Linked DNA regions of Paraburkholderia fungorum. Each later gene encodes a partner of the first gene's protein in a complex. Links are inferred from orthologs where the notes say so. Each region holds a gene or a part of one and is shown on either strand. Other genes may lie near its edges. The genes, in order: BLS41_RS15550 and dsbD.

The links.
Region 2: the proteins of BLS41_RS15550 (region 1) and dsbD are in contact, whole or in part, in a crystal structure (PDB 1JZD), measured with the Escherichia coli proteins. The link is inferred for Paraburkholderia fungorum from one-to-one orthologs.

Annotation. Positions count from the first base shown.
Region 1 is NZ_FNKP01000001.1:3,495,791-3,507,558, reverse strand. What follows is about bases 1-2,823. They hold BLS41_RS15550 (DsbC family protein), read left to right. Parts: upstream 1-960; coding sequence 961-1,686; downstream 1,687-2,823. Other genes in these bases: BLS41_RS15545 (M61 family metallopeptidase), read left to right, coding at 1,797-2,823; BLS41_RS15555 (UbiH/UbiF family hydroxylase), read left to right, coding at 1-840. In the rest of the region: more of BLS41_RS15545, read left to right, coding at 2,824-3,587; BLS41_RS15540 (FMN-dependent NADH-azoreductase), read left to right, coding at 3,742-4,338; BLS41_RS15535 (uracil-DNA glycosylase), read right to left, coding at 4,480-5,319; BLS41_RS15530 (CYTH domain-containing protein), read right to left, coding at 5,353-5,979; indole-3-glycerol phosphate synthase TrpC, read right to left, coding at 6,018-6,803; trpD (anthranilate phosphoribosyltransferase), read right to left, coding at 6,834-7,865; BLS41_RS15515 (aminodeoxychorismate/anthranilate synthase component II), read right to left, coding at 7,883-8,494; trpE (anthranilate synthase component I), read right to left, coding at 8,508-10,001; BLS41_RS15505 (phosphoglycolate phosphatase), read right to left, coding at 10,375-11,091; rpe (ribulose-phosphate 3-epimerase), read right to left, coding at 11,107-11,768. UniProt on the Escherichia coli protein: Acts as a disulfide isomerase, interacting with incorrectly folded proteins to correct non-native disulfide bonds.
Region 2 is NZ_FNKP01000001.1:3,599,593-3,616,667, forward strand. What follows is about bases 14,107-17,075. They hold dsbD (protein-disulfide reductase DsbD), read right to left. Parts: upstream 16,547-17,075; coding sequence 14,666-16,546; downstream 14,107-14,665. Other genes in these bases: hemB (porphobilinogen synthase), read left to right, coding at 14,107-14,550; cutA (divalent-cation tolerance protein CutA), read right to left, coding at 16,539-16,871; rplQ (50S ribosomal protein L17), read right to left, coding at 17,065-17,075. Also shown: BLS41_RS16015 (fimbrial assembly protein), read right to left, coding at 1-496; type IV pilus biogenesis protein PilM, read right to left, coding at 493-1,485; BLS41_RS16025 (penicillin-binding protein 1A), read left to right, coding at 1,739-4,135; iron donor protein CyaY, read right to left, coding at 4,226-4,546; LPS translocon maturation chaperone LptM, read left to right, coding at 4,582-4,926; lysA (diaminopimelate decarboxylase), read left to right, coding at 4,936-6,198; protein-methionine-sulfoxide reductase heme-binding subunit MsrQ, read right to left, coding at 6,292-7,023; protein-methionine-sulfoxide reductase catalytic subunit MsrP, read right to left, coding at 7,033-8,028; c-type cytochrome biogenesis protein CcsB, read right to left, coding at 8,226-9,434; BLS41_RS16060 (cytochrome c biogenesis protein ResB), read right to left, coding at 9,439-11,661; BLS41_RS16065 (c-type cytochrome), read right to left, coding at 11,777-12,430; yihA (ribosome biogenesis GTP-binding protein YihA/YsxC), read left to right, coding at 12,648-13,301; more of hemB, read left to right, coding at 13,552-14,106. UniProt on the Escherichia coli protein: Required to facilitate the formation of correct disulfide bonds in some periplasmic proteins and for the assembly of the periplasmic c-type cytochromes.

The DNA.
Region 1 (11,768 bases):
TCGTCGGTAATCGAACGCGCGCTCGACGCCGCGCTGCGCTTTCAGCCGAATCTCACCTGGATCGACACCCGCGCTCAGGCGCTCGACTTCACGCCGGAAAGCGCGAGCGTCGGCCTCGCCAACGGCAACGTGATCGAAGCTGATCTGCTGGTCGGCGCGGACGGCGCCCATTCATGGGTGCGCGCACAAATCGGCTCGAAGATGGATCGGCGCGACTATAAGCAAACCGGCGTGGTCGCCAATTTCAAGGCGGGCAGGCCGCACGGCGAAACCGCCTACCAATGGTTCAAGGACGGCGAGATCATCGCGCTGCTGCCTATGCCGGATGGCCATCTGTCGCTAGTCTGGTCGGCGCGTACCGAGCACGCCGAGCAACTGCTCGCGCTCGATCCCGCGCAGCTTGCCGCCGAGGTGGAACGCGTGACCGGCGAGCAGTTCGGCGCGCTCGAATGCGTGACGCCCGCGCAAGGTTTCCCGCTCGCGTTGCAAACGGTGGACAGGCTGGTCGCGCCGCGTGTCGCGCTGGTCGGCGATGCCGCGCATCTGATTCATCCTCTGGCGGGGCAAGGCATGAACCTCGGTTTGCGCGATGTTGCCGCGCTTGCCGAAACGGTCGCGGGCAAGGAGTCGTTCCGCGATCTCGGCGACACGGTGCTGCTGCGCCGCTACGAACGCGCGCGCCGCGAAGACATTCGCGCGCTGATGGTCGCCACCGACGGTCTGCAAAAACTCTTCTCCGTCCCCGGACCGTTTGCGAAGGTTCTGCGCAACACGGGCATGGCCTTCGTCGGCGCGCAGCCGTTCATCAAGCGCTGGCTGGTGTCGGCTGCGTTGGGATAAACCAGAGGCGCGTCAGCCGCGGCTGGCGACACAGGTATCATGAACGGATCGACGCCGTTCCGGTCAGATCGGAAACGTCTGAAAACGCGTAATTCACGCGATTGAACTCAGGAATTCAGCATGAAAAAGACCTTCCGCATGGTAGCCGCCGCGCTGGCGATCGCTGCCGTCACGCTGGGCTGCTCCGCCCAGGCCGACCAGGCCACCGACAAGCTCAAAGCCACGCTGCAAACGCGTTTGTCTGACGTGACGATCAAGAGCATCACGAAGTCGCCGATTGCCGGCTTGTATGAAGTGAACCTCGGCACGCAAATCGTCTATAGCGACGCCAACGGCGATTACCTGCTGCTCGGCGACATGGTCGACGCGAAGACCCGCAAGAATCTGACCGAAGCTCGTCTGTCGGAAACCAACCGCATCGACTTCGCGAGCCTGCCGTTCGCGAATGCGGTGAAGGTCGTGAAGGGTAACGGCGCGCGCAAGATCGCCGTGTTCTCCGATCCGAACTGCCCGTATTGCAAGCAGCTCGAAACGTCGCTGAAATCGCTCGATAACGTGACGGTCTACACGTTCCTGTACCCGGTTCTGTCGCCGGATTCGACCGCCAAGTCGAAGTCGATCTGGTGCTCGACGGATCGCGCGAAGGCCTGGGAATCGTGGATGCAGGACCATCAGGCGCCGACCGCCGCCGGCACGTGCGACACCGCCGCGATCGACAAGAACCTCGCGCTCGGCCACGCGATGAACGTCGACGGCACGCCGACCGTGTTCCTCGCCGACGGCCGCCGTCTGCCGGGCGCGGTGCCGGCCGACCGTCTGGACAAGGAAATGTCCGCGGTGCATTGAGCACGCGGTACATAGTGAGGACAAGGAGGCGCGCAGGGCGCCTCCTTTCGCATCAAGACTCCGAATCTCCCCGCCTCAAGTCAATCTCTCAACATCCAATTCCGCCGCCGATGAAGCCGATCCGCTACACCATCGTTCCGAAGCAACCTGCCGCCCATCTGTTCGAAGTCATCGTGACCGTCGCCGATCCCGATCCGGCCGGTCAGCGTTTCATGCTGCCGGTGTGGATTCCAGGCAGCTACATGGTGCGCGAGTTCGCGCGCAACATCGTCACGCTGCGCGCGACCAACGAAGCGGGCCGCAAGGTGCGCGTCGAAAAGACCGATAAGCACACGTGGCAGGCCGCGCCGGTCAAAGGCGCGCTGACGTTGCGCTACGAGGTGTATGCATGGGACATGTCGGTGCGTGCCGCGCATCTCGACGATACGACCGGCTTTTTCAACGGCACGAGCGTGTTTCTGTCGCCGCTCGGTCATGAGGAGGCGCAGTGCGTCGTGGATATTCAGAAGCCGGAAGGCGCGGCGTATCGCGGCTGGCGTGTGGCGACCGCATTGCCGGAAGCGCGCGGCACGAAGCGCTACGGCTTCGGTGAATATCGCGCGCAGAACTATGACGAACTGATCGACCATCCGGTGACACTCGGCGAATTCGCTCTGGCGACGTTCAGCGCGCATGGTGTGCCGCACGATATCGTGATCGCCGGACGGGTGGTCGGGCTGGATATGGCGCGCTTGTCCGCCGACCTGAAGCGTATTTGCGAAGCGCAAATTGCGCTGTTCGAACCGAAGACGAAGAAAGCGCCGGTCGACCGCTATGTGTTCATGACGCAAGCCGTGACCGATGGGTACGGCGGGCTGGAGCATCGCGCATCCACCGCGCTGATCTGCAATCGCGGCGACCTGCCGGTGCAGGGCCGCGACGCCGCCAGCGAAGGCTACCGGACTTACCTCGGCCTGTGCAGCCACGAATACTTCCACACGTGGAACGTGAAGCGTATCAAGCCCGCCGTGTTCGCGCCGTACGACCTGAGCGTCGAAAACTACACGTCGCTGCTGTGGCTGTTCGAAGGCTTCACGTCTTATTACGACGACCTGATCCTCGTGCGTAGCGGCCTGATCTCGCAGGACGACTATTTCGGCCTGCTCGGCAAGGTGGTGGGCGGCGTGCAGCGCGGCAGCGGCCGTCTGAAGCAGACCGTCGCCGAAAGCTCGTTCGACGCGTGGGTCAAATACTATCGGCAGGATGAAAACGCGCCGAACGCGATCGTCAGCTATTACACGAAAGGCTCGCTGGTCGCGCTCGCATTCGATCTGACGATTCGCGCGCAAACCAACAACCGCAAATCGCTCGATGACGTGATGCGTCTGCTGTGGCAGCGCTTTGGCCGCGACTTCTATCGCGGCAAGCCGGTCGGCGTCGAAGAAAGCGAGATCGAGGCGCTGTTCGCCGAAGCAACCGGCGCGGAGCTCGGCGAACTGTTCGCCGAAGGCGTGCACGGCACGCGCGATCTGCCGCTCGACACATTGCTCGCACCGCTCGGCGTTTCGCTGACGCCTGAGTTCGACAAGAGCGGCAAGCCGACGCTCGGCGCGCGTCTGCGCGGCGGCGCGGATTGCACGCTGGCCGCTGTCCACGAAGGCAGCGCCGCACAAAAAGCCGGGCTGTCGGCGGGCGACGTGCTGATCGCGCTCGACGGCCTGCGCGTGACCGGCTCGAATCTTGACGGACTGCTGTCGCGTTATCAGCCGGGTGCGAAAGTGGAGATTCACGCGTTCCGCCGCGACGAGCTGCGTACCGCACAAGTCAAGCTGGACGGGCCTGAAGTACAGCGCTACAAGCTCGCCGTCAGCGACAAACGGGCGGCGGCGCGCAAGGCTCGCGACGCGTGGCTGGCAAGCTGACCGTCATTCCGGCCGCTATTCATTAGCGGCGACGGCGGCGGATTGTCCTACCAGTGCAACAATCCGTCGCCGCCGGATGGCTTTTTCCCGGATCGGTAAAAAAACACAATGGCTCCACTCGCGCAACACTGCGCGCCCCACTCTGGAGTCAACCATGACCACGATCCTGCAAATCAACTCGGCAGCCCGCTCGCAAGGCGCGAACTCGACGCTGCTCGTCAACGAGCTGACCGCAAAGCTGCAACAATCGAATCCGGGCGCGCAAGTCGTCGTCCGCAATCTGCAAGCTGAGCCGCTGCCGCATCTGGACGACGCCGTGCTCGGCGCGTTCTTCACGCCGGCAGACCAGCGCACGGCCGAACAGGCTGCGATCGCTGCCCGCAGCGAAGCGCTGATCGCCGAACTGCAAGCCGCCGACATCGTCGTGATCGGCGCACCGATGTACAACTTCGGCATCTCGTCGCAACTGAAGACGTACTTCGACTTCATCGCGCGTGCCGGCATCACGTTCCAGTACACGGCGAACGGCCCGGAAGGTCTCGTGAAGGGCAAGAAGGTCTACGTCGTGTCGGCACGCGGTGGCAAGTATCTCGGCACGCCGAACGACAGCCAGACGCCGTATCTGACGAGCTTCCTCGGCTTCCTCGGCATGACCGATGTGAACTTCATCTACGCTGAAGGCCTGAACATGGGCCCGGACGCTGCTGGCGCCGCTCTGGCTGCCGCGCGTGAAGCGATCGCCGCCGCGTAAGTTCTGATCCACCGGCCGGCGCGTCGACGCGGCGGACGGCGTTCGATTTGCGGTTGAATGAAAAAACGCCACGAATGTGAATTCGTGGCGTTTTGTTTTTGCGGCGCGATGGGTGCCGGGCTGGGTTTCGCGAAGGTGCAGTTACGCGAGCATTTGCGCTTCGTCGGGCAGACGCCAGTCGATTGGCTGACGGCCATGCTCGACGAGATAGTCGTTAGCCTTCACAAAATGCCCGCAGCCGAGAAAGCCTCGGTGCGCCGACAGCGGCGACGGATGCGGCGCCTCCAGCACGTAATGCGATTTCCCGCCGAGCAGCGCGCGCTTGGCCTGCGCATGCGCGCCCCACAGCATGAACACGAGGCCGTCGTGACGCATCGCCAGTTCGTGGATCAGCGTGTCCGTGCATTTTTCCCAGCCGCGTTTCGCGTGACTCGCCGCGCTATCGCGTTCGACGGTCAGCACTGTGTTCAGCAGCAGCACACCCTGTTTGGCCCACGTGTCGAGACAACCGTGGCGCGGCGTTTCGTGGCCGAGAGTCGCGGCGATTTCCTTGAAGATGTTGCGCAGCGACGGCGGCGTGCGCACGTTCGGCGCGACGGAAAACGCGAGTCCGTGCGCTTGCGGCGTGCCGCGATCTTCGCCGTGATACGGGTCCTGGCCAAGGATCACCACTTTCACTTCGTCGGGGCTGGTCAGGCGCAGCGCGCGGAAAACATCGGCGGGATAAACGGTTTTGCCGGCCGCGCGCTCACCGTCGACGAAACGGCACAGCGGCGCGTACGCATCGCTGTCGATGAACGGCTTCAGATGCGCGCGCCAAGCGGGCGGCAGCGCGGCGAATTGGGCTTCGAGCGTGGGCGGCGGCGAACCAGCGGCCGCAGACGACTGCGGTTGCGCATCTGCATTGGCCGGCGCGGCGGAGGCGTCGTCGAACAAGGAAGCTTGCGACGAACTGGAGCGGGTACGGGAGGCGGAGGTCATGGCGGGGGAGTGTCGCAGCAAACGCGGTCCGGCTCAACCGGCCCGCAACTGATACCCGCGCTGCGCCTTGCTGACGTTGTCGGGCGCGAGGCCTTTGACTTGCTTGCCGAGTTCCGCCGCGAGCGAGTGGAGCGCAGCTTCGTCGCCGGACTTCAGTTCCAGTTCGACTTCCGAAATCGGCGCGCGACGGTTTTCGCCATTTACTTCGGCGAGCACATCGCCCTGGTCGATCGCAGCTTCGATTTCCGAGCCGTCGAATTCGACATGCCACAGCGTCCGCGTGAAATTCGTGCGGAACAATTCGATCAACGCGGGGGCCGCCTGACGCAACGCGTCAGCGGCAGCGGGTTCGTCGCATTCGCGCAGCAACGCGTCGATCTCCAGCTTTTGACCGGCGACCGGCATTTCCCACTCGTGCCGGCTATGCAAACCGTCTTTCGCCTGACCCACGGTTTTGAATGTTTGCAACCAGCCGTCCGGCGTCTGACGCAGACGCAGCGCGCTTTTCGAGCTTGCCAGCGTGAGCTGCGGCGTGTCGAAGTAAATGTTCACCAGCTTGACCGGCTGCCCATCGACTTTTGTCCGCGCGACGAACCATTGCGCTGCCGATTGCACCTGCTCAACCGGCAATGCCAGTTTGATTTCGCGTTCCATGCCCATGTACTGCTCCGCTGCGTTCGCTGTTCGCTAAACCGTGATCAGAAAAACATCCGCGCAAGTTCCACGCCCGGCTCGTCCGCGCGCATGAACGCCTCGCCGACGAGGAACGTGTGCACGTTCATCGCACGCAAACGCTCGACATCGGCGCGCGCCAGAATGCCCGATTCCGTGACGACGATCCGGTCGTCGGGAATCGATTCGAGCATGCCGATGGTCGTGTCGATCGACGTTTCGAACGTGCGCAGATTACGGTTGTTGATGCCGATCAGCGGCGTTTTCAGCGTGAGCGCTTCCTGCAGCTCGCGGCTGTCGTGCACTTCGACCAGCACGGCCAGGCCCAGCGAATGAGCAAGCGCTTCGAGGTCCTGCATTTGCGAGGTGTCGAGCGCGGCGGCGATCAGCAGGATCGCGTCGGCGCCCATCGCGCGGGCTTCGACGATCTGATACGGATCGACGATAAAGTCCTTGCGCAGCACCGGCAGATTGCAAGCCGCGCGCGCTTCCTGCAGATACGCGACGCTGCCCTGGAAGAATTGCACGTCGGTCAGCACGGACAGACAGGCTGCGCCGTGCTTCTCGTACGAACGCGCGATCTCGGCCGGCACGAAGTTTTCGCGCAACACGCCTTTCGACGGGCTTGCCTTCTTCACTTCGGAAATCACCGCGGCCAGGCCGGCGGCGTGTTTGGCGCGCAATGCGCCGACGAAATCGCGGATATCGCGCGACGACGCTTCGAGGCGCAGTTCTTCAAGCGGCGCGCTCTGTTCGGCCGCGCGAACTTCTTCGCGTTTGACCGCGATGATGCGGTCGAGGATGTCGCTCATAAGTGTCTCGCTACGTTGATGACTGGTGGATCACTTCTTGAATTGCTGGCTGAAGCGGACCAACTCGTCGACTTTCGCGCGAGCCTTGCCGCTCGCGATCGCTTCGCGCGCCAACTGGATGCCGTCCGCAATCGACGACGCCACGTTCGCCGAATACAGCGCCGTGCCCGCGTTCAGCGTGACGATTTCGCGCGCGACGCCCGGTTTGTTGTCGAGCGCGTCGAGCAGCATCGCTTTCGATTCGCTCGCGTCGGCCACTTTCAGCGAACGGTTCGATACCATCTGCATGCCGAAATCTTCCGGGTGAATCTCGTACTCGAAAATCTCGCCGTCGCGCAATTCGCCGACCTGCGTAGCCGCGCCGAGCGACACCTCGTCCATGCCGTCCATGCCGTACACCACCAGCACGTGCTTCGCGCCGAGGCGCTGCATCACGCGAACCTGAATGCCGACGAGGTCGCCGTGGAACACGCCCATCAACTGGTTCGGCGCGCCGGCCGGGTTGGTCAGCGGGCCGAGAATGTTGAAGATGGTCCGCACGCCGAGTTCGCGGCGCACCGGTGCGATGTTTTTCATCGCGGGGTGATGGTTCGGCGCGAACATGAAGCCCATGCCGGTTTCCGCAATCGACGCCGCGACCTGGTCCGGTTGCAGATCGATATTCACGCCGAGTTCTTCGAGCACGTCGGCGCTGCCCGACTTGCTCGACACGCTGCGGCCGCCGTGCTTCGCGACTTTCGCGCCAGCCGCGGCCGTGACGAACATCGTCGCCGTGGAAATGTTGAAGGTGTGCGCGCCGTCGCCGCCGGTGCCGACGATATCGACGAAATTCGAGTTGTCCTGCACCTCGACGTGGCGCGCGAATTCACGCATGACCGTGGCCGCGGCCGTGATCTCGCCGATCGTCTCTTTCTTCACGCGCAAACCGGTGATGATCGCCGCCGACATCACGGGCGAAAGCTCGCCGCGCATGAGGAGCCGCATCAGATGCAGCATTTCGTCGTGGAAAATCTCGCGGTGCTCGATGGTCCGTTGCAGCGCTTCCTGGGGCGTAATCGACATGATTTCGTCTCTCTTCATCAAGCGTTGCGGTTCGATTGAGCCGCCATCTGGCTGCTCGCGAGCTTCGATTGTTTGACGAAGTTTTCGAGCAACGCGTGGCCGTGTTCGGACAGGATCGATTCCGGGTGGAACTGCACGCCTTCAACCGCCAGTTCCTTGTGACGCACGCCCATGATCTCGCCATCTTCGGTCCACGCGGACACTTCGAGGCAATCGGGCAGCGATTCGCGTTCGATCGCGAGCGAGTGATAGCGGGTCACGACGAAATGCTTCGGCAGATCGGCGAACACGCCTTTGCAGTCGGTTTCGATCGTGCTGACCTTGCCGTGCATGATGGTCTGCGCGCGCACCACGCGTCCGCCGAATGCTTCGCCGATGGCCTGATGGCCGAGGCACACGCCGAGAATCGGCGTCTTGCCGGCGAATTCGCGCAGCACGTCGAGGGTAATGCCCGCGTGCTGCGGGTTGCTCGGACCGGGCGACAGGCAGATGCGCTCGGGGTTGAGCTTCGCGATGTCGTCCAGCGTGATTTCGTCGTTCCGGTAGGTGCGGACGTCTTCGCCGAGTTCGCCGAAGTATTGCACCAGGTTGTAGGTGAACGAGTCGTAATTGTCGATCATGAGCAGCATGGTGTATCTCCGGTCAGAAGTCGCTATCGAGGCCGTCTTGAACCTGTTCGGCGGCGCGCAACACGGCGCGTGCCTTGTTCTCGGTCTCTTGCCATTCGGATTCGGGCACTGAATCCGCGACTACGCCAGCAGCCGCCTGCACATACAGATTGCCGTTCGCGATCACGCCGGTGCGGATCGTGATGGCGAGATCCATTTCGCCAGTGAACGACAGGTAGCCGACTGCTCCGCCGTACAGACCGCGCTTCACCGGTTCCAGTTCGTCGATCAGTTCCATCGCGCGAACCTTCGGCGCGCCGGACAGCGTGCCGGCGGGGAAGGTCGCGCGCAGCACGTCGAAATTGGTGGTGCCGGGCTTCAGCTTGCCTTCGACCGAACTCACGATGTGCTGAACATGCGAGTACTTTTCGATCACCATCTTGTCGGTCACGACCACCGAGCCGATTTGCGCGATACGGCCCACGTCGTTGCGCGCGAGGTCGATCAGCATTACGTGTTCGGCGATTTCCTTCGGGTCGTTCAGCAGTTCGGTCGCGAGTTCCGCGTCGCGTTCCGGCGTATTGCCGCGCGGACGCGTGCCCGCCAGCGGCCGGATCGTGACGATACGATCCTCACCGCGCTTTTCCTGACGCACCAGAATTTCCGGCGACGCCCCGACCACATGGAAATCGCCGAAATTGTAGAAATACATATACGGCGACGGATTCAGCGAGCGCAGCGCGCGATACAGCGACAGCGGATTGTCGCGATACGGCTTGGTCAGACGCTGGCCGACCTGAACCTGCATCAGTTCGCCGGCTGCGATGTATTCCTTCGCCTTGCGCACGGCTGCCAGATAGTCGTCTTTGGCGAATTCGCGGTAAGTCTCGGTGCGCACGCTGGCCGACGTGACCGGCGGCTGCACGGTCGTCCGCAAACGCTGACGCAATTCACGCAGACGCTGTTTGGCCTTCGCGTACGCCTCGGGCTGCGCCGGATCGGCGTAGACCACCAAATAAAGTTTGCCCGCGAGGTTGTCGATCACCGCGACTTCTTCGGTGAGCAGCAACTGGATGTCCGGCAGGTTCAGATCGTCTTTCGGCGCGCTGTTCGCGAGCTTTTTCTCGATATAACGCACTGCGTCGTAGCCGAAATATCCGGCGAGACCGCCTGCGAATCGCGGCAAACCCGGGCGCTGCGCCACTTTGAAGCGCCCCTGGAATTGCTGAATGAACTCGAGCGGATCGCCCTCGTGCGTTTCGACGACCTTGCCGTCGCGCACCACTTCCGACACGCCGTTGCGGGTGCGCAGCAACGTGCGCGCCGGCAGTCCGATGAACGAGTAGCGGCCGAAACGTTCGCCACCCACCACCGATTCCAGCAGAAACGAGTTCGCGCCGTTGCGCTCGGTTTGCGCCAGCTTCAGATACAGCGAAAGCGGCGTTTCGAGGTCGGCCAGCGCTTCGGCGATCAGCGGGATGCGGTTGAAACCCTCGTTGGCGAGGGACTGGAATTCGAGTTCGGTCATGTTCCGATCCTGTACGGTGGTCCGGCAGCAGGGTGCGTCGGACAAAGCGGGGCGTAGCGCAACCGGTCAGGGTGTTCGTGGACTACTCAACACGATGATGATACCGACCGGCGCGAGTTTCCCATCGACGCGTGCAAAGGGTTTCAGCGCACAGATGTACTTTGCGGGCACATGCAGGCCGAATCAACCGATGCAGCGAAACAAGATGATGGAAAAAACGCGTGAGCGCAGCGAAGTAAAAAACGGTTGCCGAAGACGAGCTTCAGCGTACCTCAGGCGAGGTTAGCGCGACCAGCGACGCCAGGGCCAGGCTCCCCGGTCGATGCTAATCAGACTCCGTTTTTTATTCAGAAACATGAGGTTGAAGGACTTTTCAAGTCGTGGAATGGTGCGCTGCGATCGCCTTGGCGGCATCGGACAGCGAGGCAACTATACCATCGGATTTTATTGTTTGTATAGCTTGGCCGTGGTTGTAGCCGTACGGCACGGTGAGCGTCGCCATGCCCGCCGCGCGGCCCGCCAGCGCGTCGTTTTCCGAATCGCCGATGGCCACCGTAGCCTGCGGTTCGACGCCCAGTTGCGTCGCAGCGGTAAGCATGGGCAACGGGTCCGGTTTCTTTTTTGGCAGACTGTCGCCACCGAGCACGACGCTAAAGTATTGGGCAAGCCCGTACTGTTCAAGCAATTCGACCGCGAACCGATGCGGCTTGTTGGTCACGCAGGCGAGCTTGAGGCCGGCGTCGCGCATGGCGCGCAAACCAGCCTCGACATCGGGGTAAAGCCGTGTGTGCAGACCGTTGATCTTCGCGTATTCGGCCTGATAGATCGCGAGCGCCTCGTCGAAGCGGTCTTGCGCGTGCTCCGTCTCGAAGCGCGGCGCGAGCACGCTGCGGATCAGATGCTCCGAACCCTTGCCGACGTAACCGACCACCTCCTCGCGCGATGTTTCCGTCGCGTCGAGTTGCGCGAGCATGCCGTTCAGGCCGGCTGTGAAGTCGTCGGCGGTATCGATCATCGTGCCGTCGAGGTCGATGATCGCGGCTTGCAGGCGCGGGCCGGTGAAGGTCGGGGCAGGGAACGGAGTGGTCATATTGCGTGCGGGTAATCAGTGCTGAACGTTGGCGAGCGCGGCGCGCATCTTGTCGATCACGACCTTGTGATCGGGCTGGCCGAAGATTGCAGAACCTGCCACGAATGTGTCCGCGCCAGCCGCCGCAATTTCCGCGATGTTGTCGACTTTCACGCCACCGTCCACTTCCAGATGGATCTCGCGGCCTGTGCGTTCCTTGTAAGCGTCGATCCGCTTGCGGGCTTCGCGCAGCTTGACCAGCGCCTCGGGAATGAACGACTGGCCGCCAAAGCCCGGATTCACCGACATGATCAGCACGAGGTCGACCTTGTCCATTACGTAATCCAGATGGCTGAGCGACGTGGCCGGGTTGAACACCAGGCCGGCCTTACAGCCGTGATCGCGGATCAGCGAGAGCGTGCGGTCGATATGGTCCGAGCCTTCCGGGTGAAAGCTGATGATATTGGCGCCGGCCTTCGCGAAGTCCGGCACGATGCGGTCGACCGGGCGCACCATCAGGTGCACGTCGATCGGCACGTCGACGTGCGGGCGGATCGCCTCGCAGACGAGCGGACCAATGGTCAGGTTCGGCACGTAATGGTTGTCCATCACGTCGAAGTGAATCCAGTCGGCGCCGGCGGCGACGACGTTGCGGACTTCTTCGCCCAGGCGGGAGAAATCAGCGGACAGAATGCTGG
Region 2 (17,075 bases), 110 kb from region 1 along the record:
GCAATTCGGTGTCGTGTTCACGCTGACGCAACTGCCGCAACACGACGCCGTTGCCGGGTTCAAAACTCAGCGCATCGAGCAGATCGCGGAAATGGGTGAGCGGCTCCGACAAGCTCATGGCGAGCGCCGTGGCTTTGCGCTGCTCGTCCTGCGCGCGCGTCAATCTGGCGTGTTCGGCGAGCGGCACGGCCATTTGTGTGAAAGACCGTTCAATCGATGCGCGTTCAGCGTCGGTTCGCGTCTTCCCGAATGCCTGCCACGCGGCCAGAACAACAACAGCGGCGACCCCGGCCAGTGCGGCAGCAAGCCATTCACGCAGACAGCGCCGACGCGCAAGACGCGCATTGCGTTGTCGATAAGGCAGCAGGTTGAATCCGCCGAGCCATGGTTCTGCGACGCGCACTTTGAGCGATGAAGGTGATGCCTGCGAACTCGCGGAACGCGAAAATCTGCGCGAACGGGAAAGCAGAGGTGAGTTCAAAAGGTCGCGCGTCATTCGCACACTCCGCGCAATGCGAGTCCAAATGCCACCGCTCCGGCCGGCTCGTATAACAACGGATCGACGAATTGCCGCGTGCGGCTTCCCAGCGCGGCGCATTCGAACGGCAGCGTCGTACAGCCCAATATGTCGGCGATATCAGCGAGCGAGAAACCCACGCCGTCGAGCAGATCGACCTCGCCGCTCACCAGAGCGCAGTCCAGCACGGGACCGTGGACGAGGTCACGCAACGCATCGGCGAGATCGGCGTGCTCGGGCGCCGGATACCGCATTTCACCGGCGATGCCATCGTCGACGATGCGCCATCCGTACACGCCGTCCGTGCCGATCCATAACGCGACATAAGGCTCGTGCGGATCGAGTTCGTGACTCGCCGCGTAACGCATTGCACGCAGCGCCGCGTGCGGCTCGCCGTCGACGGCCGTCAGCGAAATACCGGCCATCGCGGCGCATTCCATTCGCGCTTCGAGATGTTGGCGCGCTGTGGCCGCAATCGTCACGGAGCGGATTGGCGAAGGGCTTTCGTCGACGAACCAGTCCACCGCGAGCGCGTGCCGCTCCAGCCCTGCGATGCGCTCGGCCTCGCTCATCACGGCGGGTTCCAGCCCAGCGAGCGCGTGTCCACCGTCTTCCGCGCAATGGCTTTGCGCGACGAGCCGCGCGAACGGCACGATGCTGGTCAACGTGGCCGATGCAGGCATCGCCATCGCGCATCGCAATGCATGTGTTGCACAGCCGCGCGGCAAACCGGCGAACGCGTCGCGCAGTGCACGCGCTATCGCGTGCCGGTCGACGATCTCGCTGCCGGCCATTGCCCCTGCGCCCAGCGGCATGGTGCAAAGGTATTCCAGATGCAGTGCGCCGCGAGCACGCGAACGCTGACTCACCACCACCAGCCGCAAGACCTGCGAACCGATATCGATCCCCGCGCCAAAACGCTGCGCACCTGATTTCACAGCCTGAAGCCACGAATTGCTAAAGCTCATCACGTCCCCCCTCTGATCCACGCGACGAACCATTCGAACGCGAGTAACGAGGAAGAATTGTCCGTAGACAGCCGCCCGAGCGACACTCGGCCGAACGGCCAACGTTGCTCAGCGAACGTCCTGCATGGCATCAAAGCGTCTACAGTGAAGTCATCGCTGAGCGCCCCGCTGACTTGCAGGCTACCGTTCGTAAGCAACCCGAAAGCTAACGGCCCTGGCGGCTATAATCGCGGGACTGTTTTTTGGTGCACATATGCAATCAACGTCTCCTACGTCCCCGCCGCCCGCCCCTCAGAAGCGCAAACGCCCGTGGTGGCTCAAGCTCATCATTGGGTTTTTCGGTCTGATCGTCGCGGGCGTTCTGTGCGTGTTGCTGGTGGTCGGATACGCACTGGTCGTAGCAACGCCCAACCTGCCTTCGCTCGACGCGCTGACCGACTACCGTCCCAAAGTGCCGCTGCGCATCTACACGGCCGACCACGTGCTGATCGGCGAATTCGGCGAAGAGCGGCGCGACATCGTGCATATCCAGGACGTGCCCGATAGTCTGAAGAAGGCGATTCTCGCGATCGAAGACGCGCGCTTTTACGACCACGGCGGCGTCGATCTGACCGGTATCGCGCGAGCCGGCATCGTTGCGCTGACCAATGGTCACGCCACGCAAGGCGCGAGCACGATCACCATGCAGGTGGCACGCAACTTCTTCCTGTCGAGCGAAAAGACCTACACGCGCAAGATTTACGAGATGCTGCTCGCGTACAAGATCGAGTCGAAGCTGACGAAAGATCAGATTCTCGAGGTGTACATGAATCAGATCTATCTCGGTCAGCGCGCGTATGGCTTCGCGAGCGCGGCGCGCGTGTACTTCGGCAAGGATCTGAAGGATCTGACGCTGGCTGAATCGGCCATGCTCGCGGGCCTGCCGAAAGCGCCGTCTGCCTATAACCCGGTGGTGAATCCGAAGCGCGCGAAGGTTCGTCAGGAGTACATCCTGGAGCGCATGGTCGAATTGCATTACATCACCCAGGAACAATACGACGAGGCTAGCAGACAGGTGCTTGTCGTGAAGGGCGCGGGCAAGGAGTTCAGCGTGCACGCGGAATACGTCGCGGAAATGGTGCGGCAGATGATGTACGCGCAGTATCGCGAAGAGGCATACACCCGCGGCCTGAACGTCGTGACCACGATCGATTCAGCCGATCAGGACGTCGCTTACCGCGCGCTGCGCAAAGGTCTGATGGACTACGAACGTCGTCACGGCTATCGCGGACCGGAGGCGTTCATCGATCTGCCATCCGACGCGGAAGACCGCGAACAGGCGATCGACGACGCACTGCTCGAACATCCGGATAACGGCGAAATCATCGCGGCAGTCGTCACGGCGGCGAGTCCGAAGCAGGTTCAGGCAACCTTCATCGACGGCAATACCGCGACCGTTCAGGGCGACGGTCTGCGTTATGCGCAATCCGCGCTCAACACGCGTGCGCAGCCGAACCAGCGCGTGCGGCCGGGCGCGATCATCCGTCTGGTCAAGAACGACGACGGCGACTGGTCGATTACGCAATTGCCGCAAGTTGAAGGCGCGTTTATCTCCGTAATTCCACAGGACGGCGCGATTCGCGCGCTGGTCGGCGGCTTCGACTTCAACAAGAACAAGTTCAATCACGTGACGCAGGCATGGCGTCAGCCGGGTTCGAGTTTCAAGCCGTTCATTTATTCGGCGTCGCTCGAAAAGGGACTCGGACCGGCCACGATCATCAACGACGCGCCGCTGTTTTTTAGCGCAGCGGAGACCGGTGGCCAGGCGTGGGAACCGAAGAACTACGGCGGCGGTTTCGACGGTCCGATGACCATGCGTACCGCGCTGATGAAGTCGAAGAACCTGGTGTCGATCCGTATCCTGAACCAGATCGGCACGAAGTACGCGCAGCAGTACATCACGCGCTTCGGCTTCGACGCGGAACGGCACCCGGCTTATCTGCCGATGGCGCTCGGCGCCGGTCTCGTCACACCGTTGCAGATGGCCGGTGCGTTTTCAGTGTTCGCCAACGGCGGCTATCGGGTGAATCCGTATCTGATCGCTGAAGTTACCGATCAGCGTGGCATCGTGGTTTCGCACGCGCAGCCGCTGATTGCGGCGCAAAACGCGCCGCACGCCATCGCCCCGCGCAATGCCTACGTGATGAACAGTCTGCTGCAAAGCGTCGCGCAACACGGCACGGGCGCCAAGACCAACGTGCTCAAACGCACCGATCTCGGCGGCAAGACGGGCACCACCAACGATTCGCGCGACGCATGGTTCGCCGGTTATCAGCACACGCTCACGGCGATTGCGTGGATCGGCTACGACAATCCGCGCAGTCTCGGCGACAAGGAAACCGGCGGCGGCCTCGCGCTGCCGGTCTGGGTCGAGTACATGGCGCGCGCGCTCAAAGGCGTACCGGAGTACAAGATGCCGCGTCCCGAAGACGTCGACGAAATCGGCTCGGAACTCTATTTCGACGACTTCACGCCGGGCAACGGCTTCGTTTCGACGGTCGGCGTGAGTCAGGCGACGCTGGATGCCCAGGCGAGCGCCGCAGCGGCCGCTCCCGAACAGGTCGGCGAGCAGGAAAAGCAGGACATCATGAATCTGTTCCGTGGACACTGACGGCACCGTCAGCTTTTGTTCGGCCCAATAAAAAACCGCCGCGCCCGATGCGCGGCGGTTCTGTTTTCAGCGTGACTTCCAGGCCCGCGTTTAGGGGGCTTTGAACACCACCGGCTCACCCGCCTGCTGCGTCGCGTACTCCGTCAGCGCGGAGAAAAACTCCGTGCCGCCGCGGGTGTCGCGCCATTCGCCGTCGATGAAACGGTAGTGAAAGCCGCCTGCTTTCGCGGCGATCCAGATCTCGCGCATCGGCGGCTGGAGATTGACGATAATCTTCGAGCGGTTCTCGAATTCGAGGGTCAGCACGTTGCCGCTGCGCTCGAGTTCGATGTCGGCTTCGGTGTCGTCGAGCGCGCTTTCGATAGCGGCTAGCGCGGCTTCCGCACGGGTCAGGTAATCACTATCGGACATGCTAAACTCCATCGATTATTTATTCAGGGACAGTCATGCGAGTCGTATCTCGGATGCGCGCGGCGGCGCCCGGCCGCGCGATTGTAGCGGGTTTGGTCATTCTCGCAGGTTGCGCACTTGCCGGCTGCGGGCAACGCGGGGCGCTCTATCTGCCCCAGGTTCCGCCGCTACCCGCCCCACCGGCCACCCGCACGCAGGCACCGTCGCCAGATGACGTAAAACCGGACACCAGCAACGCCTCCGAAGCCGGCACCGTGCCGGATACTTCGGGCACGGCAATGTCGCTTTCGCCGGAAACAGAACTTGCCGCACCGCCCGAGTCCGCAGCATCCGGCACCTCGGCTCCATTGCCTGCCTCCGCTGTCACCCCCGTTCAATAAGACTTTCGCATGACTCGATCCGCATTTGACTACGTCGACGGCGTATTGCACGCCGAAGGCGTGTCCGCCGTCTCCCTCGCCGAACAATTCGGCACGCCGCTGTACGTGTACTCGCGCGCCGCCCTCACCGCTGCATGGAACGCGTACGCGGGCGCTTGCGCCGGCCGTCGCGCAACGGTTCACGTGGCCGTCAAGGCCAACAGCAATCTCGCGGTGCTGAACGTATTCGCGCGACTCGGCGCGGGCTTCGACATCGTGTCGGGCGGCGAACTGGCGCGCGTGCTGGCAGCTGGCGGCAAAGCGGAAAACACCGTGTTTTCCGGCGTCGGCAAGCATGCGAACGAAATGCGCGACGCGCTCGCGGCCGGCGTCAAATGCTTCAACGTCGAGTCGATTCCCGAGCTGGATCGGCTGAACGCGGTTGCGGCGGAAATGGGCAAGAAGGCGCCTGTGTCGCTTCGCGTGAATCCTGATGTCGATGCAAAAACGCATCCGTATATTTCCACCGGCCTGAAGTCGAACAAGTTCGGCGTCGCTTTCGAAGACGCGCGCGCCACGTATCGCGCTGCTGCGGCAATGGCGAATCTCGACGTGGTCGGTATCGACTGCCATATCGGCTCGCAGATCACCGAAGTCGCGCCTTACCTCGACGCGGTCGACAAAGTGCTGGAACTGGTCGAGCAGATCGAACAGGACGGCGTGAAGATCCGTCATATCGACGTAGGCGGTGGGCTCGGCATTACCTACGACGACGAAACTCCGCCGGAGATCGGTGAGTTCGTGCGTACCGTGCTGGATCGTATCGAAGCGCGTGGCCACGGCCATCGCGAAGTGTATTTCGAGCCGGGCCGCTCGCTGGTCGGCAACGCGGGCATTCTGCTGACGCGCGTCGAGTTTCTGAAGCCGGGCGCGGAAAAGAACTTCGCAATCGTCGACGCAGCGATGACCGATCTCGCGCGTCCCGCGATGTACGAGGCGTACCACGCAATCGACGCCGTCGTTAAGCGCGACACTCCGGCTCACGTGTATGACGTCGTCGGCCCGGTTTGCGAAAGCGGCGACTGGCTCGGCCGTGAACGTCTGCTGGCCGTCGAACCTGGCGACCTGCTGGCGATCCGCTCGGCTGGTGCATATGGCTTCGTGATGAGCTCCAACTACAACACGCGCCCGCGTGCGGCCGAGGTGATGGTCGATGGTACACAGGTGTATGTGGTTCGTGCACGCGAAGAGGTTCAGCAGCTGTTTGCGGGCGAAACGATTCTGCCGGCGTAAACGCAACGCGGTGACGCGAGCAACATGAAAAAAGGCGATGCCAATGCGGCATCGCCTTTTTTTCGTGCTGTGCTCAAGTGAATTCGCGAGCGCTCAACGCGTTCTCGACCGACTCCCACGTAGCCACGCGACCAACCTCCAAACCAGCAACACGATCATGATCGCGCCGTAAATCTTCGGCAGAAACAGGTCGTGCTTGCCGGCCTTCATCCACCAGAAATGCAGGATCGCGAGCGCGCCAATCAGATAGATCGCGCGATGCAGCGTCTGCCAGCGTCGGCCGAGTTTGCGCACCATCGCGCGCGGCGAAGTTGCAGCGAGAGCGATCAGCAGCACGAACGCCGCGAAACCCACGGTGATGAATGGCCGCTTGCCGATGTCCTTCAGAATGGCCGCCACGTCGAACCACTTGTCGAACCAGAGATAAGTCGTGAAATGCAGCGTCGCGTAGAAGAACGCGTAGAGGCCGAGCATCCGGCGAAAACGCACGAGCGCCGCGACGCCGGTGAGTCGGCGCAACGGGGTCACGGCCAGCGTGATGCACAGAAAAACCAGCGTCCAGAGACCGGTCGAGCGCGTGATGAACTCGATCGGATTGGCGCCGAGCCGGTCGGTCATCCCGAATAACACGAGGCGCGCGAGCGGATACCAAGCGGCGATGAACACGGCGACCTTGGCTGGCGCGATCCAGCGCGCGCCACCTGCGGACCGAGTCTTATTCGGCGTCTGAATGGTCCGGGATGAAACATAAGACCCTGCCGCTTGCGCACGCTGCGTCTTATGCTCGGACTCGGTCTCGCTGGCCGGTTGCGTATCGGAATCCATCGTCGTGCCTCAGAAATTCTTCTTCAGGTCCATGCCTTGATAGAGCGACGCAACCTGATCCCCGTACCCGTTGAACATCAGCGTCTTGCGCTTCGGCGTGAAAAAACCGTCACCGATACGCCGCTCGGTCGCCTGACTCCAGCGCGGATGATCCACGTTCGGATTCACGTTCGAATAAAACCCATACTCGTTCGACGCATAGGTGTTCCAGCTAGTCGGCGGCTGCTTGTCGAGAAAGCGGATTTTCACCAGCGACTTCGCGCTTTTGAAGCCGTACTTCCACGGCACCACGACGCGCACCGGCGCGCCGTTCTGATTCGGCAGAACCTGCCCGTAGAGGCCCATTGTCAGCAGCGTCAGCGGATTCATCGCTTCGTCCATCCGCAGACCCTCGGAATACGGCCAGTCGAGCACGGGCGTCGACAGGCCAGGCATCTGCGACGGATCGGCCAGCGTGATGAACTGCACGTACTTCGCATTGCCATTGGGCTGCACGCGTTTGATCAATTCCGACAGGGGTATGCCGATCCACGGAATCACCATCGACCATCCTTCGACGCAGCGCAGCCGGTACACCCGCTCCTCGAGCGGCGCCAGCTTGAGCAATTCGTCGATGTCATACACCTTCGGATTCTTGATCTCGCCCTCGACGCTCACCTTCCACGGATGCGGCCGCAGCGTCCCCGCGTTCTGCGCGGGATCGGCCTTGTCGGTGCCGAACTCGTAGAAATTGTTGTAGGTGGTGATGTCTTTGAACGGCGTGGCCTGGTCGAGCGCGACGAAGCGCGCGTTGGTCTTCGCGGCCAGCTTCTGTGCTTTCGCGTCCGGCGATGTGTAAGCCGCCCGCGCCGCCTCGCCATGCGCGCCGATCAGGCCGCCGAGCGCCGTCGCACCGGCCGCCTGCAACACGCGCCGCCGGTTCTCGAAAACGCGCTGCGGCGTGATTTCACTGCGCGCAATGTCGTCGCCGGTCAGTTTTGTTCTGTCGCTGCGTTTGATCCACATCCTGCTGCTCCTTGACGGCCCATCGATCTGCACATCTTACGGGGCCATATTGATGACTGCGGGCGCGGTCGTCGGCCGCTCATCCATAGGTACTCCAACAGCGAACACCTTGGATGCAGCGAATATTCCGCGCACCATAAAAAAACCGCCGGGTGCAAAGCACGCGGCGGTTTCTTGAACGTCTGAAGCAATGGTTCTTACAGCTTGCCGTAGCTATGCAAGCCCGACAGGAACATGTTCACGCCAAGGAACGCGAAGGTCGTGACCAGCAGACCGGTCAGCGCCCACCATGCCGCCACCGCGCCGCGCAACCCCTTCATCAGACGCATGTGCAGCCAGGCCGCGTAGTTCAGCCAGACGATCAGCGCCCACGTTTCCTTCGGGTCCCAGCTCCAGTAACCGCCCCAGGCTTCAGCGGCCCACAACGCGCCAAGAATCGTCGCAATCGTGAAGAACGCGAAACCGACGGCGATCGACTTGTACATCAGGTCATCGAGCACATCGAGCGCCGGCAGGCGGTCGGCCAGCACGCCGCGCTCTTTCGACAGATACGCGACCCCGACCATGGCCGACAGCGCAAAGCTGCCGTAGCCGATGAAGTTCGCCGGCACGTGGATCTTCATCCACCAGCTTTGCAGCGCGGGGACGAGCGGCTGGATTTGCTGCGCGTCGCGAGCGACCGAGTACCACATCAGGAAGCCGACAGCCGCGCTGATCACCAGCAGCACGAACGCGCCGAGCGCGCGGGTGTTGTAGTGCTGCTCGTAGTACAGATAAAACAGCGCGGTGATCAGGCTGAACAGCACGAACACTTCGTACAGGTTCGAGATTGGAATATGACCGACGTCAGCGCCGATCAGATAGGACTCGTACCAGCGCACCATCAGGCCGACAAAGCCCATCACCACTGCGGCCCACGTCATCTTCGAACCGATCGCGGCGCCGGTCGGCGAGCGCGACAGCAGGCCGATCCAGTAGAACACGGTAGCGAACACGAAGAGCGCGCTCATCCACAGAATCGCGGACTGGCTCGACAGGAAATACTTGAGGAAGAACGCGTTATCGGCGCGGCTGAGGTCGCCGTGATAGATCTGGATGGCCAGCAGCGACAGCGCTGCAATGCCCACCATCAGTGGACGCACGGGCTTCCAGCGCCAGCCGAGCGTGATGAACACCGGCACCGCACACACCAGCACGAGCTTGTCGTAGTAATTCATGAACGGGTGATAGCGCGACAGCGCAAAACCCGCGCCCGCGACCATCACCACGGCAAACAGCCAGTCGATCGCGCCGAGCCGCTTCAGGAACGGCCGGTCGTCGTACTGCGCGACATTGAGCGTCTCGCTCGCGAACGTCTTGTCGGGCCGCGATGCGGAGGAGGATGAGGAAACCTGAGTCAAGTCCATGATCTTACCGGGTCGAATCTTGTGAACTGGCGGACGGCGCGCCGGCAGGGCCGGGCTTGCTGGAGGCGCTGTCGGCGTCGGATGCTACGGTGAGTTTCGCGCCGAGCGCAGCGCCTACGGCGTCGCGCGTCTGGACGAACTCCTTTTCGAAGTCGAGTGTTTTGCGTGCGCTCGACATCGCCATTACGACGTTTGTGCCGTGATCGGTATCTTTGAGCCAGAACCAGAGGCGCCGTTCGCGGACGTAGAACATCGAAAAGATGCCTAACACGAGGAGCAGGCTGCCAAGATACACGACTTTTTTGCCCGGCGCGCGCGTCAACTGAAATACCGAAGCTTGCACCTGCTTGAATGAGTCAAGTTGTAAATAGACCGGCGATCCATACAGAAAGCTGTCAGATATTGCGTTGATCGAGCTTTGTACGAAGCGGCTGGCGTCCGCATTGGCCTGCGCTTCGGGCTCGCCGAGCTGCTGGCGGGACAGTTGCCACAGATCCCACGTCGCGCCTTCGAGCATGCGCAGCAGCAGACCCGCGGCCTTTTCCTGCTCGCCCTTCGGCACCGAATGGTCGATAAAACCGGCGATGGCCTGGAAACCGCCGACCGGCTGCCCGTCCGGCATCTTGATGCTGTTGTCGGCGCCCGCGAAAAGGGTCAGCACGCGCAGCGCGCTTTCTTCCAGATGCTGTTGCAACTCGGGGTTCGAACCGGGCACCGAGCGCTGCGCGAAACGGTGAGCCGCCGTCGTACGCATGGCCGGATCTTCGAGCGTCGCGCGCAGGTTCATCCACTCCTTGACCGTGCCGCCGGTGTCGGCGGGAATGCGCAGGTAGCGGAACGGGTCGTCCGGATTCACGCGCATGCCGGCGAGGAACATCTTTTCGCCCGACACGTCCACCGGCAGCATGTAGTTGTTGTACTCGCGCGCCTGGCCGTCCTTGCCGCGCACCTTGTATTGGACCGACGGGCCGACGTTATGCAGATCGAGTGGCTTCGAGGTTTTAGCGCCCGAGCCGAGCCGTTCGTCGAACGCTTCCTTCAACGTTTGATGCGCAGCGACGCCGCGCGCGTCGTTCTGCCCGCTGCCGTTCGAAATGTTTTCGACGTTGATCGCGCGGAAGTCGGTGAACTCGACCGTTTGTCCATCGGCGAGCGGCGTTGCGGTGCTCAACGGCGCATTGCCGCCGATCGTGCCGCCGAACGGCGCGGTTTTCGCGCTTGCGCCGGTCATCGGAAAGGCCGTCATCTGCATCTGCGAGCCGCCGTCCTGGAAGCTCGACTGATAGATCGACACGCCGTCATACGTGAACGGCTTGTTCACTTCGACACGCGCCGGGATGCGCGCGCCCGTCTGGTGATCGACCACGACGATGTCGCTCGCAAACAGCTTCGGCATGCCAGTCGAGTAGTAATCGACGATGAACTTGTTCAACTCGATCGAGAACGGCAGGTCCTGAATGAGCGAGCCGTCGGGCTGGTTCAGGATCGCCGTCGACACATGCTGCCCTTCCGGCACCCATGCATAACCACGGAACGTCGGGTTCGATTGCGACAGACGGTGGTCGGGCGTGATGTCGTTGATCACGGTGTTCGAGCGGATCGGCGACTTGTCGAACATCCACATTTGCAGCTTGATCGGCAGATTGCTGTCGAGCAGGCCGCCCACGCAGATCACGACGATAGCGAGGTGAGCGGAAATGTAGCCGAATTTGGTCAACGCGCCGCGCTTGGCCGCGATCAGTGTCGCGCCTTCGGACTCACGCGTGACGAACTTGTAGCCGAGCTTCGACGAGAGTCTGGCGAGCACCGCCGAGGTCTGCGCACGCGTGCCGCTCACCGCGAACTCGCCTTTGTGATGGAATGCGCGCAGGCTGTTTTCGCGGACCTTGTCCTTCCAGCTCTTTGCGTCGGCGACCATCTTCGGCGCATTGCGGATCACGCATAGCGACACCGACACCATCAGAAAGCCGAGGATCGTCATGAACCACCACGAGCTGTACACCGTGTACAGACTCAGCGAGCGGAAGATGTCCGCCCAGAACGGGCCGAACTGATTGACGTAGTTGGGATACGGATCGTCCTGCGTGAGAACGGTGCCGATGATGCTGGCAATCGACAGGATCACGAGCAGCGCAATCGCAAAACGCATCGAACTCAATACTTCGACGACGCTGCGCGTGATGCGATTGCCCGACTTCGACTGCAAACCCGACGTGGTAACGCTCATTCATACTCCGACTGAACAGCAAAAAAGGGTGAAAGGCTGTCGTAGACACGAAGCCTCCACCCTTTTCTTGTTTTGTACCGACCTTGCCAGGACGGTTGCACTTGCGTGCGGACTCTTAATGCAAGCCCGCGATGTAATCGGCAACAGCCTTGATCTCGCTGTCCGACAGACGCGATGCTATCGCATGCATCGCGTCGTTGTTATTACGGGCGCCAGGACCTTGCGTGAACGCCAGCAACTGGGCCACCGAATATTCCGCCCATTGCCCCGACAAACGCGGGAATTGAGACGGAATGCCCTGACCGGTCGGCCCGTGACAGCTTGCACAGGCCGGCACACCCTTGTCGGCAACCCCGCCGCGATAAATCTTCTCACCTAGCGCGACCGTGTCTTTGTTGTGCGCGTAACCGGGCTTCGGGGTTTGCGTCGAGAAATAGGCGGCCACGTTGATCATGTCCTGATCGGACAGCGCCGCGGCCATGCCCGCCATGATCGCATTGTTGCGCGCGGGCTGTTTGGCGCCCGGCTGAATCTTGAAGTCTTTGAGCTGCTTGACGAGGTACTCAGGATGCTGACCCGCCAGCTTCGGATATGCGCCGCCGGCACTGTTGCCGTCTGCACCATGACATGACGCGCAAACCTGCACCGCGATTGCCTGCCCCCGATTGACGTCCGGCTTGACCGGATCTGCTGCTCGTGCCTGAATTGCCAAACCTGAAAGACCTGCCGCTACATGAAGCACCATCAGAGTCTTGCTCAGTCGATTCATTCGCACACCCTGTCTCGTCTTGTGGGATTTTAGAGGTTTTGCAAAATACGACGGCGACCGAGTGACCACCAGTAACGCGCCAAGGCACGCGGGCTGGCCTCCTCAGGTTTTCAGTAAACCATCGTATTGTACAATAACTCGCTAATCGCTAAGACGCCAGTCGGGCTTGACCCGTCCCCACTCCGGGTTCCCCGGCGTCTCGAATCCTGGCCTGATCATGTCCTTCCTGCTCCACCAATCCCGCTTTTTCACGACCGTCAATCACCTGCGTGATCTGCCGGCCACGTCGCAACCCGAGATCTGCTTCGCCGGGCGCTCGAACGCCGGCAAGTCGACGGCCATCAACATTCTGTGCAATCAGAAGCGACTGGCCTTCGCCAGTAAGACGCCGGGACGCACGCAGCACATCAACTATTTTTCGGTGGGTAAGGAAGACGATCCGACCGCGTATCTGGTCGACCTGCCGGGCTACGGTTACGCCGAAGTGCCGGGAGCGGCGAAGGCTCACTGGGAGGCGCTGCTGTCCACGTACCTGCAATCGCGCTCGCAACTACGCGGCATGATTCTGATGATGGACTCGCGCCGTCCGCTGACCGATCTGGACCGGCGCATGATCGAGTGGTTCGCGCCGACCGGCAAGCCGATTCACACGCTGCTGACCAAGTGCGACAAATTGACCCGCCAGGAAAGCGTCAACGCGTTGCGCGCGACGCAGAAAGGTCTGGCTGAATATCGCACTGCGGGCTATCGCGGCGATCTGACTGCGCAACTTTTCTCGGCGCTCAAGCGTGTCGGGATCGACGAAGCGCATGAGCTGGTTGAAAGCTGGCTGATCCCTTCTGCGAAGGGCGAAGCGGACGCTGCGGAGTAAGCGCAACCGCCGCTGCTCCAGGGGCACGAAACCATCATTTCCGTTCGCCCATAAAAAAACCCGCCGCTTAAACGGCGGGTCAAACAGCCTAATCGAAAAACGACAGGCACCCGCTCAGGGAGGAGAAGCGGGGAGGTCAGCGCCAGGCGCCTTGCTCGATCGGTATGATATACCATTGTCTCGAAAAGTTTCCGGGAGCGGAGGCAGGCGTGATTTGTCCACTCCATTCATCTACGATCTTCGATTCGATATGAGCTTCTATCCGCACTATCGTCCGCGCCGTATGCGCCGCGACGACTTCTCGCGTCGCATGATGCGAGAAAACATCCTCACCACCAACGATCTGATTTACCCCGTGTTCATCGTCGAAGGCACCAACGTGCGGCAAGCCGTACCGTCGATGCCGGGCGTCGAACGCGTGTCGGTCGATCTGCTGATGGGTGTCGCCGAGCAATGCGTCGCGCTGGGCGTGCCGGTGCTGTCGCTGTTCCCCGCGATCGAGCCGTCGCTGAAGACGCCCGATGGCCGCGAAGCGACCAATCCGGCCGGCCTGATCCCGCGCGCGGTTCGCGAACTGAAGAAGAATTTCCCCGAATTGGGCATCCTCACCGACGTCGCGCTCGATCCGTACACGAGCCACGGCCAGGACGGCGTGCTTGACGAAGCCGGCTATGTGATCAACGACGAAACCGTCGAGATTCTGGTCGAGCAGGCGCGTGCGCAAGCCGAAGCAGGCGTCGACATCGTCGCTCCGTCGGACATGATGGACGGCCGGATTGGCGCAATCCGCGAGATGCTGGAGAGCGAGGACCACGTCCACACGCGCATCATGGCTTACGCGGCCAAGTTCGCGTCGGCGTTTTACGGCCCGTTCCGCGATGCAGTAGGTTCCGCGACGAACCTCGGCAAAAGCAACAAGATGACGTACCAGATGGACCCGGCCAACTCGAATGAAGCGCTGCGCGAAGTGCAGGCGGACATCAACGAAGGCGCGGACATGGTGATGGTCAAGCCAGGTATGCCGTATCTGGATATCGTACGGCGCGTGAAGGACGAGTTCCAGTTCCCGACTTACGTGTACCAGGTGAGCGGCGAGTACGCGATGCTGAAGGCGGCCGCGCAGAACGGCTGGCTCGATCACGACAAGGCGATGATGGAATCGCTGCTCGCGTTCAAGCGCGCGGGCGCGGATGGCGTGCTGACCTACTTCGCACTGGATGCCGCGCGGATTTTGCGGGCGCAGAAGTAGGTTGAGGCGCTGCTGGTTTTAGCTTTAACGCTAACTGGAGCTTAAAAAAAACGGAGGCGGACCCAAGGGTCGCGCCTCCGTTTTATATTAGGGCTGCCGGTTTTGCCTTTGCTGATTAAACCCCGGCCCCACTCGCCTTATCCAGCGAGCGCAAGAATTTGTCCGCAGATTCATAACCGACGACGCGCAATACCTCCTTGCCAGCCGGATCGAAGAAAATAATGCCCGGTGGCCCGAACAGGCCAAAGCGTTTCAACAATGTTTGATCGTCGGCGTTGTTCGCGGTGACGTCGGCGCGCAGCAGATTCATCTGCTTCAATTTGGCTTGCACGCGCGCGTCGCTAAAGGTGAACTTCTCCATTTCCTTGCAGCTGACGCACCAGTCCGCATAAAAATCGAGCATGGCTGGCTGAGAAGCCGTTTTGACGGCCTGATCCAACTCATTCGATGAGCGAACCGGTGCAAATGTCAGATCGCTCTGAGGCGCGGCAGGCGCGTTATTGGACACGTTGCCGACGCCCCCCCTTGCGGCCAATACTGCGAGCGGCCTAAGAGGATCGGACGAGCCAGCGGCAAGTCCCACGAGCAACACGGCCGCCCAGATCGCGAGCGCCGCGCCGATACCCCGGCTGAGGCGGCGCCAGATCGACCCGTCCACGGACGCCGCCGAGAACAACCCCAGCGACGCTGCGGCAACCAGCAACCAGAGCGCGCTCAGCAGCATTTGAGCTGCGGCACCGAGTACCGGCCACACGATCCATAACGCCGCGGCCAGCAGCACGACTCCGAAAAACACCTTGACGCCATCCATCCAGGCACCCGCGCGCGGAAGGAGCGTTCCGGCGCCGAAACCGATGATCAGCAGAGGGACGCCGAGCCCAAGACCCATCGCAAACAATGCTGCGCCGCCGAGGAACGCGTTGCCCGTGTGAGCGATGAACGCCAGCACGGCAAACAGCGGCGCGGTCATGCAAGCGCCCACTACGAGGGCGGACAGTGCGCCCATCACCGCGACGGCAGCGAACTTGCCGCCCGAGCGTCCCGTCGACGCACGCGAAACGCCGTCCTGCCAGCGCTGCGGCAACGCAATGTCGAATCCTGCAAGCAAGGTCAGCGCAAAAACGGTCAACAAGACGCCGAACGCGCCCAGCACCCACGGATTCTGCAACCACGCGCCGAGGCTCTGCCCAACCAACGCCGCCGCGACGCCGAGCGCCGTATAAACGAGCGCCATCCCGATTACATACGCCAGCGACAACGCAAAACCGCGCGCACGCGTCACCCGCGCACCCTCGCCGATGATGATTGCCGAAAGAATCGGAATCATCGGATACGAGCACGGCAGCAGGCTAAGCACGGCGCCGGCGACAAAATAGAGCCCGATGATCGCGATGAAACCGCCGCCTTGCAGCAACGATTGCGCGTAGTCAGCGCTCGTGGCGCGCTCGTACCAGGGTTCGTCTTCTGTACTGGACTTTTGGTTTGTCGCATTCGTGGCCGTAGTCGCCGGGGCCGTCGCGCTGCCCGCCGGCTGCAACGCAGCGCCGCTGACGTGGTACACACGCTCCATCGGCGGATAGCAGATGCCGGCATCCGCGCACCCTTGCGACGTCACCGCCAGATCGAACGGGCCGGCCGCCTGCTTGACCGGAATGCGGATCGTCAGCTCGTTACGATACGTCTCGACGTTCTTGTTGAACGTCTCGTCAAACTTGACGTGGCCGGCGGGCAATTGCGGCTCGCCAATCGTGGCCGTGCCGTTGCGGGTCGCAAACGCAAAGCGCTCGCGATACATGTAGTAGCCGTCGGCAATCTTGTACGTGACATCTACCTCGCCGGGCTTTTCGGTCGCGCTGAATTTGAACGCGACGGCAGGATCCAGGAAGTTATCGTCAGCACGGGCAGGCGTGCCGAATTGCGCAAGAATCACGCAGCCGAGCAGGAAAAATGCAGTGCGCAGCGCTTGGCGCGCACGTCGGTCGAGACCGTTAAACATGGAGGGGGCGTTGGGTTTCGGTAGTGATCCACTGGCCGTACGCGGCTGATGCCGACGCCTGCCACATGATGATTTCCGGCGTGTCGTAGGGATGGTGCGCCTGAATGAACTGTTCCAGTTCCAGCGCGCGAGCGACGCTCGTCTTGAACAGCAACTGGATTTCCTGCGCGGTTTCGATCGCGCCCTGCCAGTGATAGCTAGATTGAACGCTGCCAAGTTGCGTGACACAAGCGCAAAGCCGCGCGGCAAGGGCATCCGCGGCGAGTTTCTGGGCAACGGCCGCGTCCGGCACCGTCGTCAGAAGCAAGGTCACATTTACGCTCACACAAACTCCAGCCAGGCACGATTCAGGTGCCGGTATCGTATCACCAGGCTCGGGGTGCCGCAGGCGGCTGGACTGTTGTGGCACAGGGGCGTCACGTTGCGTTGACGACCGCAAAAACCATCACCCTGCGGCCGGAAAAATTTCAAAAAAAAAAGCCAGGCTGATTGCCTGGCTTTCTTTCAATGCCTGAAGCTTACTCAGCTT